Regions from separate parts of the Clavibacter sp. GW821-FHT01D01 genome, predicted to be linked through region 2. Evidence: predicted binding sites of a transcription regulator. Region 2 holds the regulator's gene; the other holds the start of a gene.

Region 1 (14,474 bases), on a different contig from region 2:
CTCGAGCGCCTCGCCGGTGTCGGGGAGGCCCGCGGCGGCATCGCCGGCGCCGAGGGCGACGCGCGCGAGGAGCCGCCGGAGGACGATGCGCTCGTCGGCCTCGAGGTCGCGCATGAGCACGTCCTCCACCTCGCCGAGGGCCACGCGGGCGGTCGCGAGCAGCGCCCGGCCGGCGTCGGTGGGCACGACCCGCCGGATCCGGCGATCGCGCGGATGCGGCTGCCGCTCGACGTGGCCGCCGTCGGCGAGCGCGTCGATGACGTAGGTCATCTGCGTCTTGTCGATGCCGAGCCGCTGCGCGAGGGCGAGCTGCGAGGCGGGCTCCTCGGTCGTGATCGCGACGAGCACCTGGTACCCGCGGGGGCCACCCGGCACGTCGGCGACGGCCGTCTGCGCCGTGCGCGCGAACCCCTGGTAGACCGCCTGGAGCGACCAGCCGAGCTGCGTCTCGATCCCGCCCGCGTCCCAGTCGATGCCCGCGGCGTCCACGTCGACGTCGTGGTCGGGTGCCGAGGTGGATGCGCTCATGCGGAGATCATATGCCGCGCAGATCGTCTCCGCGCGAGATTATCCCCGGACTGTCGGCGATCCGCGTTCGGGTGCGGATCAGCCCCCGAACGGCCGCAGCGAGACCGACTCGAGCGTGCCGTCGCGCGTCTGGTCGACGACGAGGCGCACGGCCCGGGCGACCGAGGCGGGGTCCAGGTACCGCGTCTCGTCGTACTCGCCCCCCTCCTTCGCGCGGAGCTCCCGCTGCATGTCGGTGGCGACGCGGCCCGGGTGCACGCTGGAGACGCGCACGCCGTTCGGGCGCTCCTCCTCGCGGAGGGCGTCGCCGAGCGCGCGGAGGGCGAACTTCGACCCCGCGTAGACGCCGCCGGTCGGGTTGGCCGTGAAGCCGGACCCGGAGTTGACGAGCACCACCTGGCCGCCCGCCGCCCGGAGCGCCGGGAGGAGGACGCGCGTGACCTCGGCGACGGCGAAGACGTTGACCTCGAACACGCGCCGCCACTCGTCGACGGGCGTCTCCCCGACCGCGTCGCCGCCGATCACGCCGGCCGAGTGCACGAGCACGTCGAGCCGGTCCAGGGCGGGCACGCCGTCGGCGAGGCCGCCCGCGGCGAGGTCGGCGGCCCACCCCACGGCGTCGGGGAGCGTGGCGGCGAGCGCGTCGACGGCCTCCCGGTCGCGTCCGTGGACGATGACGCGGTGGGTGCGGGCGAGGTCCTGGGCGACGGCGCGGCCGATGCCGCGCGTGGCCCCCGTGACGAGGGCGACGGGGCGGGCGGTGTCGGTCATGGGTCCTCCTGCGGCGGCTCCGGGGTCGGCTCCCAGGCTAGCGAGGGTGCCGCTCCCCCTCGTCGGGCGGGGTCCGGGGCATGACGTAGCGTGAAGGGGATCCGGCCGTCGCGTCACGAGCGAGGGCTCGCCACCGCCCGCCGTCCGCCGTCCGCCGTCCGCCGTCCGAGGGGAACCGCCCATGCACGCCCGCTTCCCCGCCAGCCTCGAGGTGCTGCGCCAGGAGGCCCGCGACGAGCTGGACGCCGTCATCGAGCACCGGTGCCGGAACGGCGACGACCCGTGGGAGGTCATCCCGCAGCTGCCGACCGTGGACGAGCACGTGGTCGCGACCCTCCGGCAGGACGCGCTCGAGGCCGACGGGATGGCCGAGGAGCTCGCCCGGGTGCGGCACCCGTCCACCGCGCCCGGCGTCGTCGCGCGCTTCGAGTACCGCCTGCTGCGGGGCATCGCGCTCGAGCACCCGGACCTCTCGCGCGCGGTCTGGACGCTCATCGGGCGCATGGAGCGCGACCTCCGCCGCCGCTGACGAAGAGGAGATCAGGGCTGCATTCGCCCTCGGCGAACCTCTTGGCACCCGTGCAGGTCGAGTGCTAATCTCGACGTAGTTGAGCCGAGGGGGCTCAACCCGCAGATCACCAGTGAGGAGTCGACCATGAACATGACCTTCGATCCGTTCCGCGAGCTGGACCGCGCGATGGGCGCGCTGGCCGAAACGCGCCAGGCGAACCGCCCGATGCCCATCGACCTGCACCGCGAGGGCGACACCTACGTGCTGGCCGCCGACCTCCCGGGCATCGACCCGGGCTCGGTGGACATCGACGTGGACGGCCAGCTGCTCACCATCCGCGCCGAGCGCACCCTCGCGGGCGACCCGGGCGTCCGCTGGCTCACCCGCGAGCGCGTCGCCGGCACCTTCCTGCGCCAGCTCACGCTCGGCCAGGGCATCGACACGGAGCGCATCTCGGCGCACTACGCCAACGGCGTGCTCAGCGTCACCATCCCGGTGAGCGAGCGGGCGAAGCCGCGCAAGATCGCCGTCACGTCCGACGACGGGTCCGGCGAGCAGCGGGCCGAGACCCTGACGGTGGGATCCGCGGCGCCCGCCGCGAGCTGACCCGGTCGCACGCGGCCCGGCCCGGCCGCGGCGCAGCCCACCTCGAGGAGCCGCCGTCCGCACACGCGGACGGCGGCTCCTCGCCGTCTGCGGGGCGCCGGGACCGGAGCCGCCCGCGAACGTCAGCCGTGCCGCGGCCGGAGCCCAGCGTGGACGGCGAGCGGGTTCCGCAGGGAGCCGTGGATCTGCAGCACCGGATCCGCGAGGTCGACCATGCGCCGGTTGTCCCGCAGCTGCAGCCGGTTGAGGCAGGAGCGCGCGAACGACGGGGTGAAGAGGTCGCTCCGCGCGATCCGGGCCGCGAGCTCCGGGTGCGCGCGCTCGTGGTCCGCGAGCGCCTCGGCGGCCACGCGCCAGAGCCCGTCGGGCCCGAGGTCCTCGCGGTCCGCGACGAGGGCGGCGGCGAAGCGCAGGAAGCCGTCCATCACGTCCGTGAGCACCGTGAGGGTCCGCTCGTCGTCGGGCACGTCGAGGCGGATGCGCCGGACGTCCTCCGGGAGCTCGCGATCCGGGTCGAGCAGCGCGACCTCCTCGGCGATGTCCTTCATGAGCACGCGCACGACGACGTGGTCGCGGAGCACGAGGATCACGTTCTCCCCGTGCGGCATGAACGCGAGGTCGTGCGCGAGGAGCGCGTGCGCGATCGGCACCAGGTACGCGTCGAGCCAGCTCCGGATCCACGCGGCCGCGCCGACGCCCGACGCGTCGATCAGCGCTCCCAGGACCGTGGCGCCCTGCCCGTCGACGTGCAGGAGGCTCGTCATGCTCATCAGCCGCTCGCCTTCCGCGAGGCCCGGCACGGGCGACTCCCGCCAGAGCGCGGACAGCATCTTGGTGTGGGAGTGGCCGACCGGCAGCGCGCGGTCGACCCGCTCGTCGCGCACGCCGACGGCCGCGACCTCCCGCAGGATCCCGAAGCCGAGCCGGGCGAACTCGGGGTCGCCCGTCACGAGCGCGTGCACCCAGTCGTTGATGGCCGGCGTCACCGCCATGTAGGCCGGTGACAGGCCCCGCGTGAAGCCCATGTTGAGGATGGAGAGCGACGTCTTGACGTAGCAGCGCTCCGGGGTCGTGCGGTTCGCCCAGGTGCGGATGGACTGCTGCGCGCCGTACGCGTCGTCGCCCGTGCCGAGCAGCACGATGTCGCGCCGGGCGACGAGCCCCGCGAAGGTCACCGTGACGACGTTCTCCCACTGCCACGGGTGCACCGGCACGAGCACGCGCCGGGCGGGGTCGATGCCGAGCGACGCCATCCGCGCGCGGAAGCGCGCACGGGCCGGGGCACCGAGCTCGGCGTCGAGGAAGGCCTCCCGGTCGAGCCCGTCGATCGCGGTGAACCGGGCGAGGCGCTCGTGCACGGCGAGCCAGAGGATCCGCACGTCCTGCCCCGCCTCCGGCGCGTACCGGTCGTGGTCGTCGAGGTCGAAGCCGATGCGGCCGTTCGTCGCGACGAAGCAGGGGTGGCCCTCGTCCATGGTCGACTCCACCTCCGCGTAGGACGCCGTGAGCAGCCCGCGGGCGTCGGGCACGTCCCGCAGGCGCGAGAAGGCCGCGGCGGACAGCGTGCTGTTGAGCTCGTCGAGGTAGACGGGCAGGACCTCGTCGGTGATCCCCAGCCGGTCGCGGAGGTCGAGCACGAGGTCGGTGGCGTCGAGCTCGGCGGGAGCGCCGTCCACCGTGCGCCGGATGCTCGCCTCCTCGACGTCCCAGTGGTCGAGCTCGAGGACCCGCGCCCGGAACGCGTACGCGCTCCGCCCGTCGCCGCTCGTGACGCGGTACGCGGCCCGCTCCCGGGGGTCGTGCGGGCGCCGGGGAGCGCCCGGCGGCACGTCGGGGTCGACGCGCTCGGGCCGGATGAGCAGCTCGTGCGCGAACTCGGCGAGCGCCTTGCGCACGAGGTGGCGGGTGGCGGCGGCCCAGGCGTCGGGCCGGAGGTGCGCGGCGAGGTGGACGCCCGGGGCGGCCTCCGCCGTGCGGTCGGGGGTGGGGGTCATGGCGTGTCCGTCCGGAGGTGGGGCGTCGAGGGGCGTCCCCTCGAGGGGCGTGGCGTGCAGGAGGTCGTCGCGCGTGGCGACGCTGAGGAGCGCGTGCTTCGAACCGAGGTCGACGACCCGGAGGGGCTGGAAGCCGACGACGGCGTTGAGGCGCTGGACGGCCTCGTTGCGGACGTCCGGCTCGACGACGAGGCGCCGGACGGCGGGATCGCGCAGCAGGTGCGCGACGACGTGCCGCATCACGGCGGTGGTGAAGCCCGGCAGGGGGCCGCCGGACGGCGGCGCGACGAGCAGGTGCATGCCGCGGTCGCCGGGGAGCGGGTCGAGGTGCGCGCCGATCGGGTCGTCCGCCGGGTCGTAGGCCTCGACGAGGAACGCGGGCACGCCGTCGTGGAGGCCGATCCATGCCTCGCGGCACGGATCCGCCGCGAGGGACCGGTACGCGTCCCGCACGTCGTCGAGGGTCGCGTGCTGCATCTGCCAGAACCGGGCGCGCGGCGCGGTGACCCAGCCGTGGACGAGCGCCGCGTCGGCGTCGGCGTCCAGCGGGCGCATCGCGAGCGGCGGCGACGCGGGCGGGCGGCGGCGCCCCGCCTCGGACTCGGCCGCGGCGGTCGCGGCGGGTGCCGGCGCGCTCACGCGAGCACCCCCGATCCGGGCGCGGGCACGTCGTCCGGCAGCCCGAACTCCTGGAACGCGATCCTCTCCTCCACCGGGTAGGGCTCGCTCCCGGTGATGGCGCGGAGGATCCGCGAGTTGCGGTGCGCCGTCATCCCGAGGTCGGGCGCGACGAACCCGTGCGTGTGCACCTCCGCGTTCTGGACGAAGAGCGTGCCGGCGTCGTCGACCGTGTGCTCGCGCGCCACGTCGAGGCGCCCCCGGGCGTCGCGGCGCACGCGGTCGCCGAGCCCGGCGAGGATCGCCGGCGGGCCGGCGTCGTACCCGCTCGCGACGACGACCCCGCTCGTCGGCCACTCCCGCTCGGCACCCGTCTCGGCGTGCCGCAGCCCGAGGACCGTGCCGCCGTCCGCGGTCGCACGGGCCGACACCACCTCCGCGTTGGTGAGCAGGCGCGTGGGCACCCCGGATCCCGCGTCGCCGCCCGGGGCGAGCCGCCCCTCGGCCCGCAGCGCGTCGAACGCCAGCCGCTTGCGGTAGAGCGCCTGGAACACGTCGTCGATGAGCGCGGAGTCGATGCCCTTGTAGAGCCCCCGCTGCGCGCGCAGCAGCGACTCGCGGGCGTCGGCTGGCAGGCCGAAGAAGTGGTCGCTGTACTCGGGGCTCGTCATCTCGAGGGTGAGGCGCGTGTACTCGAGCGGGAAGAACCGCGGCGAGCGCGTGATCCAGTCGAGCCGGTACCCCCGCGCGTCGACGTCCTCGAGGAGGTCGCGGTAGACCTCGGCCGCGCTCTGCCCGCTGCCGACGACCGTGATCGCGTCCCGCTCCTGCAGTGCGGCCTTGGCGCCGAGGTAGCCGGAGCTGTGCACCGCCCCCGGCAGGTCGCGCAGCGCCTCGGGCAGCCACGGCGGCGTGCCCACGCCGACCACGAGGGCGCGCCCGCGGTGCACGTGCGCGCCGCCCGCGGAGTCGACCGACTCGACGACGTACGCGTCGTCGGCCTCGTCGTAGCGGATCGCGCGCACGTCGCGGTCGAGCTCGACGCCCCGCGCCCGCTCCGCCGCCCAGCGGCAGTAGGCGACGTACTCGCTGCGCAGCACGAAGGGGTCCTCGCGGATGTAGAAGGAGTACAGCCGTCCGGTCTCCTTGAGGTACGCGAGGAACGAGAAGCGCGAGGTCGGGTCGGCGAGCGTCACGAGGTCCGCGAGGAACGGCGTCTGCAGGTGCGCGGTCGGCAGCATCATGCCGGGGTGCCAGTCGAAGCGCGGCTTCCGCTCGAGCACGACGAGGTCGACGTCGAGCGGGTCCGCGAGGCAGGCGAGCCCGAGGTTCGCCGGGCCGAGGCCGACGGCGACGACGTCGCGGACGCGGTCGGGTGCGGCCCCGCTCATCGTCCGTCCTCCGCACCGCGGAGCCCGGCGTCGAGCGCGTCGCCCGCCGCGACGACGAGCGCCAGGATCTCTCGGATGTGCGCGTCCGTCGTGGCGGGGTTCAGCAGGGTGAGCTTCAGGTGGGCCCGGCCGTCCACCCGCGTCGCCGCGACCATCGCGCGCCCGGAGTCGTGGATCGCCTGCCGGATGCCGCGGTTCACGGCGTCGGATCGCGCCCCCGCGTCCGCTGCCGCGGATCCGCCACGCTCCCCCGCCGGCACGTACCGGAACACGAGCGCGCTCAGCTCGGGCCGCACCACCACGTCGAGGGCCGGATCCCGGCGCATCGCGAGCCAGGTGCGGTCGGCGAGCGCGATGACGTCGTCGAGCATCCGCCCCACGCCGTCGGCGCCCACCGTGCGGAGGGTCAGCCACAGCTTGAGCGCGTCGAAGCGCCGCGTGGTCTGCAGCGACTTGTCGACCTGGTTGGGCGTCCCCTCGTGCGCCCGGTCGGCGGGGTTCAGGTAGTCGGCGTGGAGCGTCGCGTGCCGGAGGGTGCGGCGGTCGCGCACGAGCAGCGCGCTGGAGCTCACCGGCTGGAAGAACGTCTTGTGGTAGTCGACGGTGACGGAGTCGGCCCGCTCGATGCCGTCGAGGAGGCCGCGGTGGGTGCGGGAGGCGAGGAGGCCGCCGCCGTAGGCCGCGTCCACGTGCAGCCGGATCCCCGCGCGGCGGCACGCGTCCGCGATCGCGGGCAGCGGGTCGATGCTCCCGAAGTCGGTGGTGCCGGCGGTCGCGACCACGGCGACCGGCAGGAGGCCGGCCGCCGCGCAGCGGGCGAGCTCGCGCTCGAGGGCGTCGACGCGCATGCGCCGCGCGTCGTCGCTCGGGACGCGGATGACGGCGTCGGGGGCGAGGCCCAGGATCCGCGCGCTCTTCTCCACGCTGAAGTGCCCGACGTCGCTGACGAGGATCCGCATCCGGTGCCGGTCGTCGGCCGCGAGCGCGTGCACGGCGGCAGCCTCGTCGCGCGCGAGCATCAGCGCCTGCAGGTTGGACTGGCTGCCGCCGCTCGTGAAGACGCCGTCGGCGTCGTCGCCGAGGCCGATGCGCCCCGCGGTCCAGTCGATGAGCGCCCGCTCGATGAGGGTCGCGCCCGCGCTCTGGTCCCAGGTGTCCATCGAGGTGTTGACGCTGGAGAGGATGAGCTCCCCCGCGAGCGCCGGGATGAGGACCGGGCAGTTGAGGTGCGCGACGTAGGAGGGGTCGTGGAACCAGATCGCGTCGCGGAGGTACAGGCCGTCGAGCTCGTCGAGGGCCTCGTCCAGGCCGCCGAGCGGCCGGTCGAGGTCGAGGCCCGCGAACGCGCCGCGGAGCCGGGAGGGCGCGATGCCCGTGGAGGGGCCGTCGGCGCGCTGCGCCGCCTGGCGCACGCGGTCGGCGGCCGCGCGGAGGGCCGTGTCCCAGCCGGGCAGCGTCCGGTCGGAGAACAGCTCCGCGGCAGGGTCGGCGGGGGGCGGATCCGCGGCGGGACGGGGATCCGCGAGGGTCGGGGCGGTCGGTCGGGAGGCGTGCGGGGAGAGGGTCATGGGTCCTTCGTCGATTCGGTGGGGGAGCCGTGTCCGGGTCACGGGCACCGTCGGAGGTTAGGTAAGGCTCACCTACTATCGGGGGTGCGTCGGGGAAAGGCAACCGGCTGTGGCGAACTCGCGGGGACCCCCCGCGGGGCGCCTCTACGCGCCCGCGCGGCCCGCCTCCGCACCCGCCGTCCGCACCCGGACGCTCGTAGGGTGGGCACCATGAGCGATCGCGACGAGCACGCAGACGGCATCCGCACCGGGCGCGGCCCCGGCGACCCCGACGGGCTGGTGACAGTGGACGACGTGGTCTCCGCCGACGGCCACCGGACCCCGACCGGCGACGCGGTCCGTGCGCCCGACGGCACGGACTACGGCCACGCGGAGGAGGACACCCTCGAGGTGGAGGACGCGGAGCCCGCGAGCCCCGACCACCCCGCCATCCCCGACAACCGCGCCGTCACCGCCGCCGACTCGCACATGGGCGCGCCCGCCGACGACGCCGCCGGCCACGTGGATCCCGAGGGGCGCTGACGTGACGGACGCCGTGCCCGACGCTCCCCGCCACCCGCTGCCCGACGCCGCGCCCCTCGACGCCGACTCGGTAGCCTCCCGCGACGAGGCCGCCGAGGAGGACGCCCGCGAGGACGCGCCCGACCCGTTCGGCGAGGGCCCGGACGACATGTGACGCCCCGCGCGCACCGCCGGCCGGCCGCCGGGAGACGCGTTGCATGAGGGTTCCCTGAATGCCGACCACACGGGCGGAGGCCGAGCGTAGCGTCGGCCGCATGGACACCGACGACCCGCGCCTCCAGCCCGCGGACACCTCAGACACACGCCAGGACAAGGACTTCACCTCCCCCAGCGAGGACGACACGCAGGTGAAGCAGAGCGAGCAGATCGTCGAGAGCGAGGGCGTCTCCGACGACGTCCCCGCCGCCGAGGACGACGTGCAGGTCCTCCCCGGCTCGGGCGGACCCGACGACGTCGGCGAGATCGACGTCGACCCCGACGAGCTCAACCTCAGCGGCGACTCGATCCCCGGCCACCCCAAGCCCGAGGCGGGTGAGTGACCGTGACGGACGCCACCTCCACCACGCCAGGTGACGACTCCACCGGCGACGACACGGCCCTCGACGCGGTGGGCATGGACACGGCGACGGTCGTGAACGACGCCGTCGCCGGCGAGACCGTCCTCCCCGACACCGACGAGCCGGTCGAGCAGGTCGACGACGACGACGCCGTCACCGCCGAGGACGCCGAGCCCGAGGCCGACGCCCTGGGCGTCGACGGCGAGGCCGAGCCCGCCCTCGCCCCGAACGACCTCGCCGGCCAGGACATCGACCTGGACGACACCCCGCCGAGCTGATCCGCCCGGCACCCCCTTCCCGAACGCATCACGCAGCCATCAGGAGACCCATGAGCACCGACCAGTACACGTTCCAGGACCCGACGAAGATGTACGCCGACATCGACCCGACCGCGCAGCAGCAGGACGGCCCCGGCCTCGACGCCGACCTCGACGAGACCGCGGACCGCGGCGAGCGCACGTACCGCGGATCCGGCCGCCTCGAGGGGCGCAAGGCCCTCATCACGGGCGCCGACTCGGGCATCGGCGCGGCCGTGGCCATCGCCTACGCCCGCGAGGGCGCGGACGTCGCCCTGTCCTACCTGCCCGAGGAGGAGGAGGACGCGCGGAAGGTCGTCGCCCTCATCGAGGAGGCCGGACGCACGGCCGTCGCGATCCCCGGCGACATCTCCACCGCGGAGTTCAGCCGCGAGCTCGTCGCGAAGGCCGTCGAGGGCCTCGGCGGCCTCGACATCCTCGTGAACAACGCGGGCAAGCAGCAGAACGTCGACGCGCTCGAGGACATCTCCGACGAGGAGTTCGACCTCACCTTCAAGACCAACGTCTACGCGATGTTCTGGATCACGAAGGCGGCGCTGCCGCACCTGGCGCCCGGCTCGTCGATCATCAACACGTCGTCGATCCAGGCCTACCAGCCCTCGCCGAACCTGATCCACTACGCCACCACGAAGGCGTCGATCAACACGTTCTCCAAGGGCCTCGCGCAGCAGCTCGCGCCGAAGGGCATCCGCGTCAACGTGGTCGCGCCCGGCCCGATCTGGACCCCGCTGCAGACCGCCGGCGGCCAGCCCGCCGACGCGCTGCCCGAGTTCGGCGAGCAGACCCCGCTCGGCCGCGCCGGACAGCCTGCGGAGCTCGCGCCCGCCTACGTGTTCCTCGCCTCCAACGAGTCGAGCTACGTCGTCGGCGAGACGCTGCACGTCAACGGCGGCATGCCGACGCCGTAGCGCGCCGCGCGACCGCGCACCTGCACCGCCCGACGCCCGGGCCGGCTCCCTGCCGGCCCGGGCGTCGTCGCACCCGGACGCGCGCCGCGCACCGGAATAGGGTCGAGCGATGACCGACATCCCGGCCCGCGTCGGCGGGAACCTCCTCGCGGGGCTCGTCGCCGCGCTCCGCGTCGTCCGGAGCCCGCGGCCGCTGCACCCGCACGGCGTCGCCCTCGCGGGGTCGCTCGCGCCCGTCCCGGGCCGCGCCGCCTCCGGCCTCGCCTGGCTCGACGGGCTCGACGAGCCGCTCGCGATCGACGCCCGGTTCTCGCGGGGCGGCGGCACGCCGCCCGCCCTCCCCGACGTCCTCGGCCTCGCGCTCCGGATACCCGACGGCGGCGGCACCACGGTCGACGTCCTGCTCTCGACGACGGGGCTCGGCTTCCCCGGGCGCTTCCTGCTGCAGCCGCGGCGCGCGCTCTCGGGCGCGCGCATGACCACGCTCATGCCCTACCGCGGATCGGCGGGGCCGGTCCTGCTCGGCGTCGTGGTGGACCGGGAGCCGCACCTGCCCGCGGGCGCCGCCGACCTCGGACGCGCCCTCGCCTCGCAGCCGCTCCGCATGCGGCTCGTGCACGCGACGCCGCGCGGCCGGTGGCACGTGGCGGCGCGCATCGAGCTCGCGCACGACGCCGCCGGTCCCCTCGACACCTCCACCCGCGCGGACCCCGTGCTCGCGGCCCCGCCCGGCGACACGACGTACCCGTGGGCCCGGCGCCTCCGCGCCGCGGGGTACCGGGCGGCCCGGCACGGCGCGCCCGTCGCCTCCCGGCATCCCTCGCGCGACCCCGACGCCTGACCCCGGCCCGTCCCTACCGCGCGAGCCCGCCGCGCGGCACCGGCGCGTTCCCGCCGGCGCTCTCCGCCGCCGCGGCCGCCACCCGCCGGAGCGCGTCGAGGACCCGGCGGACCGGCACGCGCGCCATCGCGTCCGGACGGGCGAGCACGTCCACGTGGCGGACGAGCGCGGCGCCGACGAGGGGCCGCAGGACCATCCCGTCGACGGCGAGCGGGGCCACCGTCATCCGCGGCATGACGGCGACGGCCGCGCCCGCGCGGACGACCTGCGCCGCGACGGAGAACTCGTTGATGCGGTGGTCGACCTGCGGCGCGCGGCCGATGAGGGCGCCCAGCTGCGCGAGCACGCCCGTGAGGGGGAAGCCCTCGTGCGTGGAGATCCAGCGCTCGTCGCGCAGCTGCTCGGGGCGGATGCTCGGGGCAGCCGCGAGGGGATGCGCCGCGTGCAGGGCGATGTCCAGCGGCTCGACCAGGAGCGGCACGACGACCATGCGCCCGGTCGGCCACTCCGGCTCGTGGGCGAGCCGGTGCGCGACGACCAGCTCGTGGTCCGCGGTGAGGCGGGCGAACTCCGCCTGCGCGACGTCGGCGTCGGCGAGGGAGACCCGCGGGCCCCCGGTCCGGCCCAGGTCCTCCAGGAGCGGGCCGAACAGCGCGAGCCCGGCGCTGTGGAAGGCGGAGACGCGCACCGGCCGCTCGTCGTGGCCGAGGAACGACCCGACGGCGTCGCGGGCCTCGGCGAGCGCCACCTCCACCCGCGTGGCCGCGACGGCGAGCGCCTCCCCCGCGTCCGTGAGCACCAGCCGCCGCCCGCGCTTGACGGTCAGCGGGACGGGCACCTGCGCCTGGAGCACCGCGAGCTGCTGGGAGACGGCGGAGGCGCTGACGTGCATGGCGGCGGCGACGGCCGCGACGCTGCCGCGGTCGCCGAGCTCGCGGAGGAGGCGGAGTCGTGCCGGATCCACAAGGCTGCCCTTCATCGTCGATCAAGTGATGGCCCGTTGCTCTTGGGCATCGGTCCTCTGGACAGTAGCGTCATGGCCTCCCGCGCACGACCCGGACTCCTCGTCGACCTGCTCCTCGTCGGCGTCGCCGCGGTCTGGGGCGCCAGCTTCCTCGCGGCCAAGGACCTCGCCGCCCTGACCGGGGTCCCGGCGGCGCTCGCCCTCCGGTTCCTCGTCGCGGCCGCCGCGACGGCCCTCCTCTGCCTCGCCCGGCGGGAGCGCCTGCCGCGGGGTCAGGGCCTCGCGATCGCGGTGGCGCTGGGCTGCTCCCAGACCGCGGTCATCGGGCTCGAGACGTGGGGCGTGCACCTCACCAGCGCCACCAACGCGGGGCTCCTCATCAGCCTGGCGCTCGTCATGACGCCCGTCCTCGAGGGCGTCGCGTCGCGCTCGTGGCTGCCCCGGCCGTACTTCGTCGCCGCGGTCGCCGCCGTGGTCGGCGTCGCCCTCCTCGTCTCCGAGGGCGGGCTGCGCACGCCGACGCCCGGCGACGCGCTCGTGATCGCCGCGGCCGCGGTCCGGGCTGTCCACGTCACGGCGAGCGCGCACCTCACCCGCGGCCGCACGGAGGGCTCGCTGGGGGTGGTGCTCGTGCAGATGGCGGTGTGCGCCGCGGCCTCCACGATCGTGGCGGGGGCGGAGCTGCCGGCCGCGGTCGCGCGGCTGGACGCGGGCGGCTGGGCGGGCGTCCTGTTCCTCGGCCTGCTGTGCTCCGTGTTCGCCTTCGTCGTGCAGCTCTGGGCGGTGCGGCGGACGTCCGCGTCGCGCGCGAGCATCCTCATGGGGACGGAGCCGGTGTGGGCGCTCGGCGTGGGCGTCGTCCTCGCGGGCGAGGTGATCGGGCCGGTCGGTTTGTGCGGCGCGGCCCTCATCGTCGCCGCGAGCTACGCCGGGCAGGCGATCGAGCGGCGGCACCGGATCCGGCCGCCCGGCCTTGTCACTGCTCCCCCGCAGGCGTTGCCTGGGAGGGAGCGCCGACGGCGGCGCCGGAATCGGACGGAGACCCCATGAGGGAGCTGAAGCTCGTCGCGGCCATCACGAGGATCGAGGACGCCGAGGCGCTCGACCCGATCGTCGAGAGGGTCCGCGGCACCGTGGTCGCCCTGCTCAAGCCCCGCGCCCTGGCCGACCTGCTGCACGGCGTGCCGTTCGGGCACCCGCTGCACCCGGTGGCGGTCCTCATCCCGTCCGGCGCGTGGATCTCCTCCGCGGTCCTCGACCTCCTGCCCGGCAACCAGAAGGCCAGCCAGGCGCTCGTGGGCGTGGGGATCCTCAGCGCCGCGCCCTCCATCGTCTCCGGCTACGCCGACTGGTCGCAGCTGCATGAGCAGCAGCTCCGCGTCGGGATCGTGCACTCCGCCGCGAACGCCCTCGCGACGGGCCTCTACGGCCTGTCATGGATCCAGCGGGCGCGCGGCAAGCAGACCAGCGGCAAGCTCCTCGGCCTCGCGGGCCTCGGGCTCGTCTCCGCCGGCGGCTTCCTCGGCGGCCATCTCGCGTACCGCCAGGCCGCCGGCGCGAACCACGCCGAGGACGTGCCGCACCGCTTCCCCCAGGGCTGGCAGGAGCTCGGCCGGCTCGACGACCTGCCCGACGGCCGTCTCGCGAAGCGCGACGTGGCGGGCCTGCCGGTCCTCGTGCGCCGCCACGGCATGACGGTGGACGCGCTCAGCAACACCTGCAGCCACCTCTCCGCGCCCCTCGACGAGGGCGAGCTGGGGAAGGACCCGAAGACGGGCGAGGCGTGCGTCACCTGCCCGTGGCACGACAGCGTGTTCAGCCTCAGGACGGGCGAGGTGATCCACGGCCCCGCCACGTCGCCGCAGCCGCGCTTCGAGACGCGCGTGACGGCCGGCCTCGTGGAGGTGCGGCTGCCGAACGCGGGCTAGCCGGCATCCCCCGCAGCGCGCACGGGCTCGTCGGATCGGCGCAGCGCCACGACCGCGAGCACCGCGCAGCCGGCGAACACGACGGCGCCGGCCGCCGTCGGCACGGCGATGCCGGCCGTCGCGAGCGCGCCGCCGAGCGCCGAGCCGAGGGCGAGCCCGAGTAGGCTGAGCACGCGGCCGGCGGCGCCGACCCGGCCGAGGAGCGGATCCGGCACCAGGCGCTGGCGCAGCGAGGTCGCGCACACGCCCCAGACGACCGCGTGCAGGATGTAGAGGGCGAGCAGGACGCCCGCGACCACGGGGTCGCGCGCGACGGCGAGGCCCGCGAGGCTGGCCGCCCCGAGCGCGAGGGCGGCGGCCACGGTCCACCGGGAGCCGATGCGGGCGCGCAGCGGCGCGGCGAGGCCCGTCCCGACCAGCCCGCCCAGCGCGCTGGCCGCGAGCAGCAGT
Region 2 (14,474 bases):
TCGCCGCGCTCGGCGGCGTCGCGCTGGCCGTCGCCTCCGGTGCCGTGATCAGCTCCGTGGCCGGCCCGCTCCTGTCCGGCGCGATGGCCGACGGCGTCGACTTCGCGGGACTCACCGAGGGCTTCGGCCTCGAGGGCTTCGAGGGCCTCGGCGACCTCGGCGGGCTGACCGAGGGCGTCGACGGCATCGCGCAGAGTGGCGGCGACTACCTCACCGGCCTCGGCGACCAGGTGTCCGGCCTCGGCGAGGGCTTCCAGATCCCGGGCCTCAGCGACTTCTTCGAGCGCTGATCCCCGCTCGGCCCCAGCGCGACAGGCGCAGGCCGACGATGCGGAGCAGCGAACCCACCCGCCGGTCCATCGCGAGCGGGTCCGCCGTCCGGTGCGCCTAGCGCGTCCGCGCCGCGCGGCCGCGCCACAGCAGCCACACGAAGTACGGCGTGCCGACGAGGGCGGTCACGAGGCCCGCGCCCAGCTGGCCGGGGGCGATGAGGGTGCGGCCGAGCATGTCGGCGAGCGTCACGAGGGCGGCACCCAGCAGGATCGCGACGGGCAGCACGCGTGCGTGCCGCGAGCCGACGAGCGCGCGGGCCGCATGCGGGGCCACCAGACCGACGAAGCCGATCACGCCCACCGCCGCCACGGCCGTGGCCGTCAGCACGACCGCGACCGACAGGGCCAGGAGGCGCGAGCGGCCGAGCCCGACGCCGAGGAGGCGCGGGGTGTCGTCGTCGAGGGCCACCAGGTCGAGCATCCGGTGCCGCGGGGCCGCGACGAGCACGGCGAGCACGAGCGCGACGAGCACCGGCAGGGCGTCGTCGAGGCCGCGGCCGTAGGTGGACCCGGAGAGCCAGGTGAGCGCCTTCGCGCCGTTGAAGGGGTCGGTGAGCACGATGATCATGCTGATCGCCGCGGCCGTGCCCGCCGAGACGCCGACGCCGATGAGCACGAGGCGGTTCTGCGGGAACCCGCCGCGCGCCGCCAGCCCGAACACGACGACGGCCGCCGCGAGCGCCCCGAGACCCGCCGCGCCCGCGATGCCCCAGCCGGACGCGAGCGGCGCCGTCGTGACGAACAGCACCGCGCCGAGGCCCGCGCCGCCGGAGACGCCGAGGATCGCGGGATCCGCCAGCGGGTTCCGGGTCACGGCCTGCACGAGCACGCCGGCCAGGGCGAGCGCGGCACCCGCCAGCACGGCCGCGAGCACGCGCGGCACGCGGGTCTCGAGCACGTAGCCGACCACTGGACCGGCCGTGCCGCGGATCCCGTTCGCGAGGTCGCCGAGGAGGAGCTTCGCGTCGCCGAGGAGCACCGACGCGACCAGGAGGCCGACGAGCGCCACCGCGAGCGTGCCGACGACGAGGGCGGCGCGCCGGCGGGTGATCACGCCGTGGCGCTCCGTGGGCGCGGGCGTCGCGCTGTCGCGAGCGCGCACGGCGAGCACCACGAGCACGCCCGCGCCGAGGAGCGAGGTCACGAGTCCCGTCGGCACCGCGACGGACGCCTCGGCGCCGAGCACCGCGCGCACGAGCACGTCGGCGAGGAGCACGACGGCCGCGCCCATGAGTCCCGCGAGGGGCACGAACACCCACGCGCGACGGACCCCGGGCACGAGCCGGCGGAGCGGCCGCACGAACGCGGGCGCGCACAGGCCGACGAAGCCGATGGGGCCGGCGACCGTCACGGCCGCGGCGGCGAGGAGGACCGAGGCGAGCACGGCGATGACGCGGGTGGTGCGCACGTCGACGCCGAGGCTGCGGGCTGCGTCGTCGCCGAGCCCGAGCGCGTCGAGGCGGCGGGTGAGGAGGAGCAGGATCCCGAGCGCGACGAGCACCACGGGCGCCATCTGCGCGACCGCGTCGAAGCCGTTCTGGCCGACGCCGCCCTGACCCCAGCGGTAGAGGCCGGAGGTGCGCTGCGGGAAGAGGAGGAGGAGCGCCGAGGTGACGGATCCGAGGCCCAGCGCGAGCGCGCTGCCCGCGAGGACGAGGCGCACGGTGCCGGATCCGAGGCCCGAGACGGCGAGCACGACCGCCGCCGCGAGGAGCCCGCCGACGAACGCGACGCCCGCGCCGGCGAGGACCGGGAGCGTCAGCCCGGTGACCGCCGCGACCGCGAGGGCCGCGTAGGCGCCCGCGTTGACGGCGAGGGTGTCGGGCGACGCGAGGACGTTGCGGCTCACCGTCTGGAGCGCGGCGCCGGCCGCGCCGAGGGCGAGGCCGACGAGGATCCCGGCGGCCATGCGCGGCAGCCGCGAGGCGACCACGACCGAGGCGTCGCCGGGCGTCGCGCGCCCGAGCACGGCGTCCCACACCTCGCGCGGGCCCACCGCGGCGGTGCCCTGGGTGATGTCGATCACCGCGAGCACCAGCACGACGAGGGCGAGGAGGGCGACGACCGCGACCGCCCGCACCGGGATCCGGCCGGCCCCGTCGGCGCGCGCGACGGCGGCGGGCGACGGGACGGGTCCCGGGATCGTCGCCGCTCCGGCGGCCGACGCGGGAGGCGCGTCGGCCGTCGGGGGCGCGGTGCGGGCGGGAGCGGTCATGGGAGGGGCCGGGCGGCGCGGATCAGCCGACCAGCAGGTCGGTGACGGCCTCCGCGTACGCCGTCATCGAGGCAGGGCCGCCGAAGGCCCAGATGCCGTCGGGCATGCGGTGCACGTCGCCGGCCTGCACGAACGCGAGGGACTGCCAGACGGCGTTGCCCGCGAGGGTCTGCGCGAAGGGGTCGTCGCCCTGGGTGGCGTTGGAGTTGTAGAGGAACTGCACGTCGCCGACCGTGGTGAGGCCCTCGACGTCGGTGGTGCCCAGGCCGTAGGCCGGGTCGACCTCGCCCGTCCAGGCGTTCTCGAGGCCGAGCTCGGTGGTCACGTCGCCGATGAGCGAGCCGGGGCCGAACGGGCGGATGGAGACGGCGCCGGCGTCGACGTAGGCGTCCGCGAACAGGAACCGCGACCCGGCGAGGCCGGCCGCGTCGAGCTGCGCCTTCGCGTCGGAGACGGCGGCGTCGTACGCGTCGATCACCTTCGTCGCCTCGTCCTCCGTGCCCGTCGCCTGCGCGATGAGCTCGAGGTTGTCCTCGCTCTGCTGGATCTGCTGCGTGCCGTCCGCGGAGACGACCTGCAGCACGGGCGCGATGGCCTTCAGCTGCTCGATGGCGTCCGCCGGGAGGTCGGTCGTGGCGACGATGAGGTCGGGCGCGAGCGACGCGATGGTCTCGACGCTCGGCTCGCCGCGCGTGCCGATGTCGGCGGGCTCGTTCACGAGCGGGACGGCGGAGGACCACGCGCTGTAGCCCTCGACGTCCGCGACGCCCACCGGGTCGACGCCCAGCGAGACGAGGTTCTCGACGACGTTCCACTCGGTGCCGACGACCTTCGTCGCGGGCCCGTCGAGCGTGACCTCCGCGCCGGTGCCGTCGGTGAGGGTGATGGACTCGCCGCTCGGAGTGGATCCGGCGCCCGTCGAGGCCTCCTCGGTGGTGCCGCATGCGGTCAGCGTGAGCGCTGTCGCGGCGGCGAGGGCGGTCATCGCCAGGGTGCGTCGTCTCGTGGTCACGGGTGGAGCCTCTCGTTCCTGTGGTGGTGGCGGGCGACCGCGCGGGTGCGCAGGCTGCCCGTCGTCGGGTCCGCGTGGACCTCGACGGGGATGCCGTAGACCTCCGTGAGGAGGTCGGGGGTGAGCACCTCGGCGGGGGTGCCGGTCCTCACGATCCGGCCGTCGTGCAGGAGCGCGACGGTGTCCGCGAGCGCCGCGGCCTGATCGAGGTCGTGCAGCACCACGCCGACGGCGATGCGTCCGTCGTCGGCGAGGTCGCGCACGAGGTCGAGGAGCTCGACCTGGTAGCGCAGGTCGAGGTAGGTGGTGGGCTCGTCGAGCAGGAGCACGCCGGTCTCCTGGGCGAGGCAGCTCGCGAGCCAGACGCGCTGGAGCTGGCCGCCGGAGAGCTGGTCGACGCCGCGGTCGGCGAGGGCGACCAGGCCCGTGAGGTCGAGGGCGCGGTCGACGGCGGCGCGGCCCTCGGGATCCGCCCCGCCGAAGCGGCCCCGGTGCGGGTAGCGGCCGAACTCGACGACGTCGCGGACGCTGAGGCCGCCGGGCGTCGGACGGCCCTGGGTGAGGAGCGCGACGCGGCGCGCGAAGCGGCGGAGGGAGAGGTCGAGCGCGTCCGTGCCGTCCGTGGGGGCCGTGCCGTCCGCGGATGCGGTGCCGCCGGATGCTGCGCCGTCCGCGTCGCCGCCGCGCAGGGTGAGGGACCCGGATCGCGCGGACTGCAGCCGCGCCATCGTCCGCAGCAGCGTCGACTTGCCGCTGCCGTTCGGGCCGACGAGCACCGTGACGCGCCCCGGCAGGAGCTCGAGGTCGGCGCCATGCACGACCTCGGTGTCCCCGTACGCGACCGTGACGCCGCGGGCGTCGAGGGCGGACGCGGCGGTGGCCGCGTGGGTGCGCGGCGGGTGCGCCGCGGGGGCCGTCGGCGTCGCGTCCGGGTCGACGGCGCGCGGCATCGGCGAGGTCGGAGCGGGGGAGGTCACGAAAGGTGAGGTTAGCCTAACCTCACCGCCTTCGCCAAGCCGGGGCGCGGGATCCGACGGAGGGCTGCGGCCGGGTCATGCGGTGAGGTCGGCCGGCCCCAGCCGGTGCGCGCCTCGGAGCCAGGCGACCAGCTCCTCCGCGGTGGCCTCCGCGCCGGACGGCAGCGGCTCGGCGCTCGCCAGCGCGTGGCGGATGCCGCCGGGCGCGCTCCCCAGCACCGCGCCGAGCAGGGCGTCGCCGCGGAGCCCGACCTCGCCGAGCAGCGTCACCTCGCGCGCGGAGAGCCCCACCGGCAGGTCGCCGTTGCCGAGGTCGGTGCCGTACGCGACCCGCCCGCCGGCCCGCACGTAGCGGCGCGCGTTGTCGAGGGCCGCCGCGAGGTCCGGCCCCTCGTGGATCGCGAGGGTGGAGATCCAGAGCACGTCGCGCGCGACGGACTCCGCCAGGGTCGCGTCGTCCAGCCGCTCGGTCCACGGCACGTGCACGAGCGCGTCGGCGCCCACCCGGATCGCCCGGCCCGCCTGACCCGCGCCCTCCGCGTGCACGGCCGCGGGCAGCCCGGCGGCGTGCGCGGCGTCGACGAGGGCCGCGAGCACGTCGTCGGCGAGGAGAGGACCACCGTCGTGCAGGACGACCTTGATCACGTCCGCGCCGCCCGCGCGTGCCTCCGCGACCGCGGGTGCCGCGTCGCCGACACGTGCCACCTCCCGCACGCTCCCGGCGGGCGCCCACGCGCGGTCGGAGGGGTAACCGCCCAAGGCGGTGTGGAACGGACCCGCGTAGCGGACGTCCACGCCGTCCGGCGGCAGGGCGGCGATGCGCGCCGTCTCGACCGGATCCCCGCCGAGGTCGACCACGGCCGTCACCGGCGACCCGGCCAGCGCCGCGTACGGCACGAGCCCCAGGTGCACGTGCCGGTCGACGACGCCGTCGGAGAGGCTGAGGTCCAGCCGCCCGCGCACCGGATCCGCGGGGTCGGCGAGCGCGACGCCGCCGCCGTCGATCCGCACCGCGACGTCCCGGTGCGTGCGCTCCAGGCGGACCTCCCGCACGCGCCACGCGTCGCCGCGCACGCCGGCGCCGCCCGCGGGACGGGGAGCACGGTCCGGACGGGGAGCGCGGGAGTCGGGCATGCCCCCGAGCGTAGGAGGCGCGGCGCGCGCACCGTCCGCCGCCGCCCGCGCCCTCCCTCCACCTCCGACTATCCGCTGACCGTCTCCGCACGGCATCCGTCCCCCACGCGCCGCCGCGCGCTCCCACCCCCCGAAGCACCCGGGATCCGCACCACTGCGGGCCGCTCACCCTCCCCTCACCCCCGGATCACCCGCGCTTCGTGCACGAGATGTCCCCCATATGGAGGACCGGGCCCCTAGAGTCTTCCTAGCGCGACGGGTTCCCCCCGATGCCGTCGCGCGAATGGATACCCGAGCAGCGCCCCGCCGCATCCCCCGCACCGCGGGGCCGCTCTCAGATCCCTCCGCGATCCGACCCGAACGGACGTGGGAGCAGCAGGAGCCCGGCACGCCACGTACCCGCGAGCGAGCCGGGCTCTTGTCCGCACAGGAGCCGCGCCGGGCCGCCACCCGTGCCCCGCCGTCCCCCGCCACGCGGGAGGATGGGTCCACGGCACGAGGGGGATCCATGCGCACGACCGTCTACACGAGCACCGCCACGCGGCACCTGTCCGACGACGACCTCGCCGAGCTGCTCGGCCAGTGCGTGCGGAACAACGAGCCGGCGGGCCTCACCGGCCTCCTGCTGCACCGCGACGGCCGCTTCATGCAGGTGCTCGAGGGCCCGGACGACGCCGTGGGCGCGGTGTTCGCGACCATCGCCGCGGATCCGCGCCACACCGACGTGCGGCTGCTGCTCGACGAGCGGATCCCGGCGCGGCGGTTCCCCGCCTGGTCCATGGGGTTCCGCACGGTCGACGACTCGACGGTCCGCCAGCTGGACGGGTACGACGACTTCCTCGACCGCCCCGCCTCCGCCGCCGCCCGTCCGGACGCGCCGTCCCGCGCCCGCTGGCTCCTGGAGTGGTTCCGCACCCACCCCGCGTGAGCCGCCCCGCCCTCGACACGCAGGCGGGGCGCGTGCGACCATATCGACATTCGTTGCAACGATGATCGATGGGACGCGACCATGAGCACCTCCTCCTACACCAGCACGGGCGCCGCCGTGCGCACCACCCGCGGCGTCCTCCGGGCGGCCCTCGTCATCGCCGTCCTCGTGCTCCTCGCCGTGGCGGCCTCCGCCGTCGCGAGCGCGGTCCAGACGGTGCGGACCGGCGTCGTGCACACGTCGCTGGAGATGCGCGGGTCGCTCCCGGCGGAGGCCGACGCCGGCCCCGCGGACCTCCGCTCGGGCGCCTACCGGACTGCCGACGTCGCCGTCGGCGGCCTGTCGGACGGGATCGTCGTCATGCACGTGGTGCGCATCGCCCTCGACGCGTCCGTCGGCATCGCGCTGGCGGCCACGGTCGCGATCCTCGCCCGCCGGCTGCTGCGGCCGGATCCGCTCGCGCGCCGCCTCAGCCTCGTCGTCACGCTCGCGGGCGGCACCGTCATGATCGCCGCCCTGTGCTCGCTCGGGATGCGCACCGGCGTGGCATGGCTGGTCGGCGGCGAGCTGAACGACCCCGCCGCGGGGCTCGAGGGCTTCTGGCCCGTGGTCGCCGAGGTCGACCTGTCGACCATCGCGCTCGGGTTCGCCCTGATGATCGTCGGCCTCGTCGTCGAGCACGGCGAGCGCCTGCAGCGCGACACCCGCGGCCTCGTCTGATGGCCGCGGACGACGACGGGCCCACCGGCGTCCACTGCCGCCTCGACGAGCTGCTGGCGGCTCGCGGCATGACGCTGACCCGGCTCAGCGCGATCGTGGGCGTCAGCCAGGTGAACCTCTCGGTCCTCAAGAACGACCGCGCGCGGGCGGTGCGCTACTCGACCCTCGTCGCGATGTGCCGCGCGCTCGAGTGCGAGATCGGCGACCTCCTGGTGCTCGATCCGCCGCTCCCCTGATCGGCGTCGCGCCGGGGCGCTCGCAAGAGGAGCAGCGGCCATTCTGGGGGTCCGCGGACGATGGCGTCTGACGGGAGTGGGGCGATAGCGTCAGCCGACGAGCCACCCAGCTCGCGGAGACCCGACTCCGCCCCTCTCGTCTCCGCTTACCCGAAAGCAGCCCGTGTCACGCTCCCCCGCCCTCGGGGTCGTCTTCGATCCCCGCCACAACGCCCTCAACGCCCTCCGGCTGGCCCTCGCCGTCTCGGTCATCGTCTGGCACTCGTTCCCGCTGAGCGGTGCGGACATCGACTTCGCACCCCTGCGTCAGATCGTCAGCCGGATCAGCGTGGACGGGTTCTTCGCCATCTCCGGCTACCTGATCGTTTCCAGCTGGGTCCGAGACCCGCGTTGGCGTACGTTCCTCCGCGCACGCGCTCTGCGAATCCTCCCGGCCTTCTGGACATGCCTGGTCGTGACCGCCGCGGTCTTCGCACCGCTCGCGGTGCTGATCCGCGGCTCCGCCTTCCCGCCGGGCTTCGTCGCGGATTCCGTCTCCTACGTCGTGCGCAACGCCGCGCTCTACATGCTCCAGTACGACATCGCGGGAACGCCCTCCGACGTCCCGTATCCCGACGCGTGGAACGGCGCCCTCTGGACCCTCTTCTGGGAGGCGAGCTGCTATGTCGGCGTCCTCGCCGTCGGCCTCCTCGGGCTCATGAAGCACCGGGCGACCTTCCCCGCGCTCTTCGTGGTCGCGACGGTCGGTGTCCTCGCCACCTCCTACGGTCCGGTCGAGAACTTCTACGTCGTCACGGGATCGCGGTTCGGGATCATGTTCCTGGCAGGAGCGCTGATCCACCGCTATCGCGATGCGATCCCCGTCTCGCCGCCCTTGATGGCCATGGCCGCCGTGGCCGTCGCCGCTTCCGCCTGGCTGCCGGACTACCGGGTGATCGCGGCTCTTCCCGTCGCGTATCTCGTCATCTGCCTGGGCGCGCTCGGCAAGAGCCCCCGGCTCCGTGTGCGGAACGACCTCTCCTACGGCACCTACATCTACGGCTTCCCGATCCAGCAGCTCCTCGCGACCGCGGGTGCGAGTGCCTGGGGAGTGCCTGCGTTCGCCGTGATCTCGATCGCGGTGACGCTGCCGGTGGCCGCGGCGAGCTGGTTCCTCGTGGAGAAGCCGGCCCTGCGGCTGAAGGGGCCGCAGCGACGCCCCGCTACGGTCCAGGAGGAGGCCGTCGCCCGCCGCTGAGCGCTGCCCGGAAAGGCCGCGCGCGGCCGCGGCACCGGCTCCCGCGGATCAGCCCCGCAGCGCCGCGAGCGCCTTCTCGACGCGGCGGAGGCGGGTCTCGTCCGTCCTCGCCTCCCCGATCGGGTCCACGAGGGCGCGCTGACGGCTGGAGGAGAGCGCGCCGAACGCCTCCGCGAGGGCAGGATCGGCGGCGAACGCGGCCGCCACCTCCTCGGGGACGACGGCCTCGCGCGGCGCCGCGTCGAGCTCGATGGTGACCTCGACCTCGTCGTCGGCGGCGATCCCCGAGGCGGCGCGATGCGCGGCGCTGAGCGGCAGGAGCTGCTGGCCGCCCATCGTGCCGACGGTCGTTCGGTACGAGTACCCCGCGACCGTGACCACGACGGCGGGGCGCTTCCCGGCGCCCAGCTCCTCCAGCGCCTCCGGGGGCACGGGCAACCCGGTGGCGTTGCCGCGGGCCTGCAGGACGCGGGTGCGGAAGGTGGGCATGGCGGCTCCTCGATACGCGGCCGCCGGGCGCGGGTCGCCCGCGGTCGATCCTGAGGCTAGGCCCGCGGATCCGGCTTCGTCGAGACGGCGACCGTGAACTTCGCGTTCCGCCCGGCCTCGCGGGTGTGCCCGACGATGCGCGTGAGCTGCGGCCGGTAGCCGAGCGGGCTGTTGTAGACGGTCCACAGCTGGCCGCCGGGGCGGAGCATGCGGGCGGCCGCGGCGAAGAGGCGCGGCGCGAGGCCCGCGTGCACGGTGGCGCCCGTGTGGAACGGCGGGTTGAGGAGCACGAGGTCCGCGGATCCGTCGGGCACGGTCGCACCCGCGTCGTCGCGCACCACGGTGACCCGCCCCGCGAGCCCGTTGGCGGCGACGGTGGCGCGCGCGGAGTCGACGGCGGCCCACGACTGGTCGGTCGCGACGACGCGCAGCTCCGGCCGGGCGAGCGCCACGGCCGAGGCGATGACGCCCGTGCCGCAGCCGAGGTCGACGGCGGACCGGGCGTCGTCGGGCAGCTCGGGGAGGAAGGTCAGCAGGAAGCGCGTGCCGATGTCGATGCGGGCACCCGCGAACGCGGCGCCGTGCGCGCGGACCTCGAGGCCGAGGTCGGGGTGCGACCCGCCGCGCGGGTAGGGGTCGCCGTCGTCCCCGCGCACGGGACCGCGCGCGACCAGGACCCGGGACTTCTGCCGCGCGAGCGTCGCGTGCACGTCCGCGAACCGGCGGCGGAGCACGTCGGTCATGGCGGGCGTGAGGTGCTTGACGCGACCTCCGGCGAGCACCGTGACGTCGTCGGCGGCGGCCCGGGCGACGAGGCCCGCCCACTCGTCGAGGGCGTCGAGGCTGCGCGGGAGGCGCGCGAGGACCACCCGGGCGCCGGCGGCGAGGGCGTCGTCGAGGCCGTGGTGGGCGATCACGGCCGTCTCGCCGACGAGCTCCGCGTTGAGGTCGAGCGCGGTCTCGGAGCCCAGCGCGTCCTGGTGGACGCGGAGGCGCAGCGGATCCGTCGCGCCGGACCGCCGGAGCGCCGCGGCCGCGCCGAGCGCCAGCGCGCCGTACTGGTCGCCGATGACGACGAGCTCGTCCGGTCGGACGGGATGCCCGGCGTCCGCGGCCGTCGCGAGGAGCGCGATCAGCTCGTCGAGGAGCAGGCGGTCGGCGGCGTCCACCGCGAAGAGGTTGTCGGCCTCCACGTCGGGCCGGCGGCGGAGCGCGCCGAGGTCGAGGAGCTCGTCGGCGGTGTCGCTCACCGCGCGTCGCGCCCGCTGGGTCCGCGCTCGGCGGACCCGCGTTCGGCGGACCCGCGCTCTGCGGACCCGCGCTCTGCGGATCCGCGCTCTGCGGATCCGCGTCCGGCGTCCGGCATGGTGAGCGCCGCGCGGTAGAGCACGACCTCGGTCTGCCGGGAGGGGCGCACGCCCGCGCGGAGCGACACGACGTCGCCGTCGCCGCGGGCCGCGAACACCCGGCGGCCGGGTCGGGAGAGGAGCTCGTCGGCGAGGGCCGACTCGAGCTGCCGCACGCGGCCGCGGAGCTCGGTCACCTGGTTCTCGAGCTCCAGGATCCGCGCGATCCCCTCGAGGCTGACGCCCTCCGCGCCCAGCCGGGCGACCTCCCGCAGCTGCACGATGTCGCGCATCGAGTAGCGGCGGGAGCGCCCGGCCGTGCGGGTGGGCGACACGAGCCCGAGCCGGTCGTACTGCCGGAGCGTCTGCGGGTGCATGCCCGACAGCTCGGCCGCCACGGAGATCACGAAGACGGGCGCGTCCTCGTCCATGGCGTCGCGGGGGTCCATGTCAGCCCCGGGCCCGCTCGATGAGCTCGGAGCGCGGGTCCTCGGCGGGTCCCGAGCCCGCGAACGCGTCGAGCGCGATCCGCTGGGCGTCGGTGAGGCGCGAGGGCACCGCCACCTCGATGCGCGCGAGCAGGTCGCCCGTGCCCTTCGGGGTGGTGACGCCGCGTCCCTTGACGCGCAGCACCTTGCCGCTGGACGTGCCGGGCGCGACCTTCAGCCGCACCGGGTCGCCGCCGAGCGTGGGCACCTCGATGGTCGCGCCGAGCGCGGCCTCGGGGAACGTGACGGGCACGTTCACCCGGAGGTTCAGCCCGTCCCGCTCGAACACGGGGTGGGGCCGCACGTGCACGGTGAGGATGATGTCGCCGGTCGCGCCGCCGTCGCCGGAGGGCTCGCCCTTGCCGGCCAGGCGGATCTTCTGCCCGTCGGTGACCCCCGCCGGCACGCGCACCGTGATGGGGCGGCCGTCGGAGTCCTGCAGGCGCACGACGTCGCCCTGCACCGCGGTGAGGAAGTCGATCGTGGTGGACGCGGTGACGTCGCGGCCCTTCGTGGGGGCGCCGTAGCCGCGGTAGCCGCCGGTCGACTGGCCGAAGCCGCCGTTGCCGAACATGCCGCCGAGGATGTCCTCGAACCCGCCCTGGCCGTACTGCGGCTGGCCGGATCCGAACCCGGCGCGCCGCCCGCGGCCGCCGGCCTGCTGGCCGAACATGCCGCCGAACACGTCCTCGAACCCGCCCGCCTGGCCGCCGCCGGCACCGGGCGCCGTGAAGCGCGCGCCCGAGCCCATCGCGCGGACCTGGTCGTACTCCTTGCGCTGCTCCTTGTCGGACAGCACGGCGTTCGCCTCGCTGATCTCCTTGAAGCGCGCCTCGGCCGACGGATCCGGGTTGCTGTCCGGGTGGTACTGCCGGGCGAGCTTGCGGTAGGCCTTCTTCAGGTCGGCCTCCGAGACGTCCTTGGACACTCCGAGGACCTTGTAGAAGTCCTTGTCGAACCAGTCCTGGCTGGCCATCAGACGCCTCCCTTCTTCTTCGTCTCGTGGTGGGGGCCGCACGACCCGGTCCGGGCGCCCGCGTGCGCGGGGGCCCGGACCGGGGTGGGTGCAGCCTCGTGGATGCTGCGGATGATGGTGCTACTCCGGCTTGTCGACGACGACCTTCGCGGCCCGCAGCAGCGTCTCGCCGACGTAGTAGCCACTCTCGACGACGTCCGCCACGGTGTCCACCTGGACCTCGGGGTTCGGCTTCTGGAAGATCGCCTCGTGCACCTGCGGGTCGAAGGCGTCGCCGACGGCGCCCACCTTGACCAGTCCGATGCGCTCCACGCTCGTCCGCAGCTTGGCGACGATCGCGGTGAGCGGTCCGCCCTCCGCGAGGTCGCCGTGCTTCTCGGCCCGGTCGAGGTCGTCGAGCACCGGCAGGATGCCCTTGACCACGTCGCCGACCGCGCGCTGCCGCTCGATCTCGCGGTTGGCCTCGGTGCGCTTGCGGTAGTTGGCGTACTCCGCGGTGACGCGCTTCAGGTCCACGAGGTGCTCGGAGTCGCCCTCGACGGGCTCGTTCCGGGTCTGCTCGATGAGGTCCTGGAGCTCCTCGTCCATGGCGTCGGTCGTCTCGACGTCGGGGCCCTCGGCCTCGACGAACGCGCCGTCCTCACCGGGGACGGAGGCCGCGTCGGCCGCGGCGTCCGCCGTCGCGTCGGACCCGGCCGGGGACGGGGCGGCCGACTGCTCGGTGCCCTCGTCCTCGGGCGTCGTGCCCTCGCCGTTCGCGGTGTCCTCGGTCATCGGTCGGACTTCTTGTCCTCGTCGTCCTCGTCCACGACCTCGGCGTCGACGATGTCCTCGTCGTCCTTCTTCGCCTCGGGCGCGCCCTCGGACGCCTCACCGGCGGCCTGCTCCTGCTGGCCCTGCGCGTAGATGGCCTCGCCGAGCTTGGTCTGGCTCGCGGAGAGCTTGTCGAACGCGGTCTTCACCGCGGCCTCGTCGTCGCCCGCGAGGGCGCTCTTCAGGCCGTCGACGTCGCCCTGGACCTCGGACTTGACGTCCTCGGGGAGCTTGTCGTCGTTCTCCTTGATGAGCTTGTCGATCGAGTAGGCGAGCTGCTCGGCGTTGTTGCGCACCTCGGCCTGCTCGCGGCGCGTCTTGTCCTCCGCCGCGTGCTCCTCGGCCTCGCGCACCATGCGCTCGATGTCCTCCTTCGCGAGCGAGGATCCGCCCGTGATGGTCATCGACTGCTCCTTGCCGGTGCCCTTGTCCTTGGCGGACACGTGCACGATGCCGTTGGCGTCGATGTCGAAGGTGACCTCGACCTGCGGGATCCCGCGGGGCGCCGGGGCGATGCCCGTGAGCTCGAAGGTGCCGAGGTTCTTGTTGTCGCGGGTGAACTCGCGCTCGCCCTGGAAGACCTGGATCGCGACGGACGGCTGGTTGTCGTCGGCCGTGGTGAAGGTCTCGCTGCGCTTGGTGGGGATGGCCGTGTTGCGCTCGATGAGCTTGGTCATGATGCCGCCCTTGGTCTCGATGCCGAGGCTCAGGGGGGTGACGTCGATGAGCAGGACGTCCTTGCGCTCGCCCTTCAGCACGCCGGCCTGGAGCGCGGCGCCGACGGCGACGACCTCGTCCGGGTTGACGCCCTTGTTGGGCTCCTTGCCGCCCGTGAGCTTCTTGACGAGCTCGACGACGGCGGGCATGCGGGTGGATCCGCCGACGAGGACCACGTGGGCCACGTCGCCGACCGAGACGCCGGCCTCGCGGATGACGTCCTCGAAGGGCTTGCGGGTGCGCTCGAGCAGGTCGTTCGTGAGCTCCTCGAACTTGGCGCGGGTCAGCGTCTCGTCGAGGTTGGCCGGGCCGTTCTCCGTGAGGGAGAGGTAGGGCAGCTGGATGCTCGTGCTGGTGGAGGAGCTGAGCTCCTTCTTCGCCTGCTCCGCGGCCTCCTTGAGGCGCTGCTTGGCGATCTTGTCGTTGGAGACGTCGACGCCCGTCGACTCCTTGAAGCGCTTGACGAGGTGGTCGACGATGCGCTGGTCCCAGTCGTCGCCGCCGAGGCGGTTGTCGCCCGCGGTGGAGCGGACCTGGATGGTGCTGAAGTCGTCGTCCTTGCCCACCTCGAGGAGGGAGACGTCGAACGTGCCGCCGCCGAGGTCGAAGACGAGGATGAGCTCGTCCTCCTTGCCCCGGTCGAGGCCGTAGGCGAGGGCCGCCGCGGTGGGCTCGTTGATGATGCGCAGGACGTTGAGGCCCGCGATCTCGCCGGCCTCCTTCGTGGCCTGGCGCTCGGCGTCGTTGAAGTACGCGGGGACGGTGATGACCGCGTCGGTCACCGAGTCGCCCAGGTACTGCTCGGCGTCGCGCTTGAGCTTGCCGAGGATGCGGGCCGACAGCTCCTGCGACGT

The links. Region 2 encodes HspR, which represses chaperone genes until heat shock. Its sites were predicted from a motif close to AAGTTGAGTCNNNNNGACTCAACTT; they were not measured.
Region 1: a site for HspR is predicted at 1,905-1,929, ahead of AC07VC_RS07170 (Hsp20/alpha crystallin family protein). Genes of this name have one in related genera too.

Annotation. Positions count from the first base shown of each region.
Region 1 covers NZ_JBWKXC010000004.1:15,458-29,931, forward strand. Annotated here, with positions in the region: gene AC07VC_RS07155 (MarR family winged helix-turn-helix transcriptional regulator) at 1-528, opposite strand, end outside; gene AC07VC_RS07160 (SDR family oxidoreductase) at 607-1,299, opposite strand; gene AC07VC_RS07165 (hypothetical protein) at 1,481-1,828, shown strand; gene AC07VC_RS07170 (Hsp20/alpha crystallin family protein) at 1,955-2,416, shown strand; gene AC07VC_RS07175 (GNAT family N-acetyltransferase) at 2,539-4,965, opposite strand; gene AC07VC_RS07180 (lysine N(6)-hydroxylase/L-ornithine N(5)-oxygenase family protein) at 5,046-6,419, opposite strand; gene AC07VC_RS07185 (pyridoxal phosphate-dependent decarboxylase family protein) at 6,416-7,987, opposite strand; gene AC07VC_RS07190 (hypothetical protein) at 8,198-8,509, shown strand; gene AC07VC_RS07195 (hypothetical protein) at 8,511-8,663, shown strand; gene AC07VC_RS07200 (hypothetical protein) at 8,764-9,048, shown strand; gene AC07VC_RS07205 (hypothetical protein) at 9,051-9,344, shown strand; gene AC07VC_RS07210 (glucose 1-dehydrogenase) at 9,395-10,291, shown strand; gene AC07VC_RS07215 (hypothetical protein) at 10,401-11,132, shown strand; gene AC07VC_RS07220 (LysR substrate-binding domain-containing protein) at 11,146-12,096, opposite strand; gene AC07VC_RS07225 (DMT family transporter) at 12,169-13,146, shown strand; gene AC07VC_RS07230 (Rieske (2Fe-2S) protein) at 13,143-14,024, shown strand; gene AC07VC_RS07235 (MFS transporter) at 14,021-14,474, opposite strand, start outside.
Region 2 covers NZ_JBWKXC010000001.1:223,956-238,429, forward strand. Annotated here, with positions in the region: gene AC07VC_RS01125 (cation-transporting ATPase) at 1-290, shown strand, start outside; gene AC07VC_RS01130 (iron ABC transporter permease) at 388-2,547, opposite strand; gene AC07VC_RS01135 (ABC transporter substrate-binding protein) at 2,570-3,559, opposite strand; gene AC07VC_RS01140 (ABC transporter ATP-binding protein) at 3,556-4,536, opposite strand; gene AC07VC_RS01145 (amidohydrolase family protein) at 4,612-5,670, opposite strand; gene AC07VC_RS01150 (BLUF domain-containing protein) at 6,179-6,598, shown strand; gene AC07VC_RS01155 (hypothetical protein) at 6,680-7,318, shown strand; gene AC07VC_RS01160 (helix-turn-helix domain-containing protein) at 7,318-7,554, shown strand; gene AC07VC_RS01165 (acyltransferase family protein) at 7,718-8,791, shown strand; gene AC07VC_RS01170 (DUF1905 domain-containing protein) at 8,840-9,280, opposite strand; gene AC07VC_RS01175 (class I SAM-dependent methyltransferase) at 9,337-10,530, opposite strand; gene AC07VC_RS01180 (heat shock protein transcriptional repressor HspR) at 10,527-11,075, opposite strand; gene AC07VC_RS01185 (DnaJ C-terminal domain-containing protein) at 11,077-12,090, opposite strand; gene AC07VC_RS01190 (nucleotide exchange factor GrpE) at 12,211-12,864, opposite strand; gene dnaK (molecular chaperone DnaK) at 12,861-14,474, opposite strand, start outside.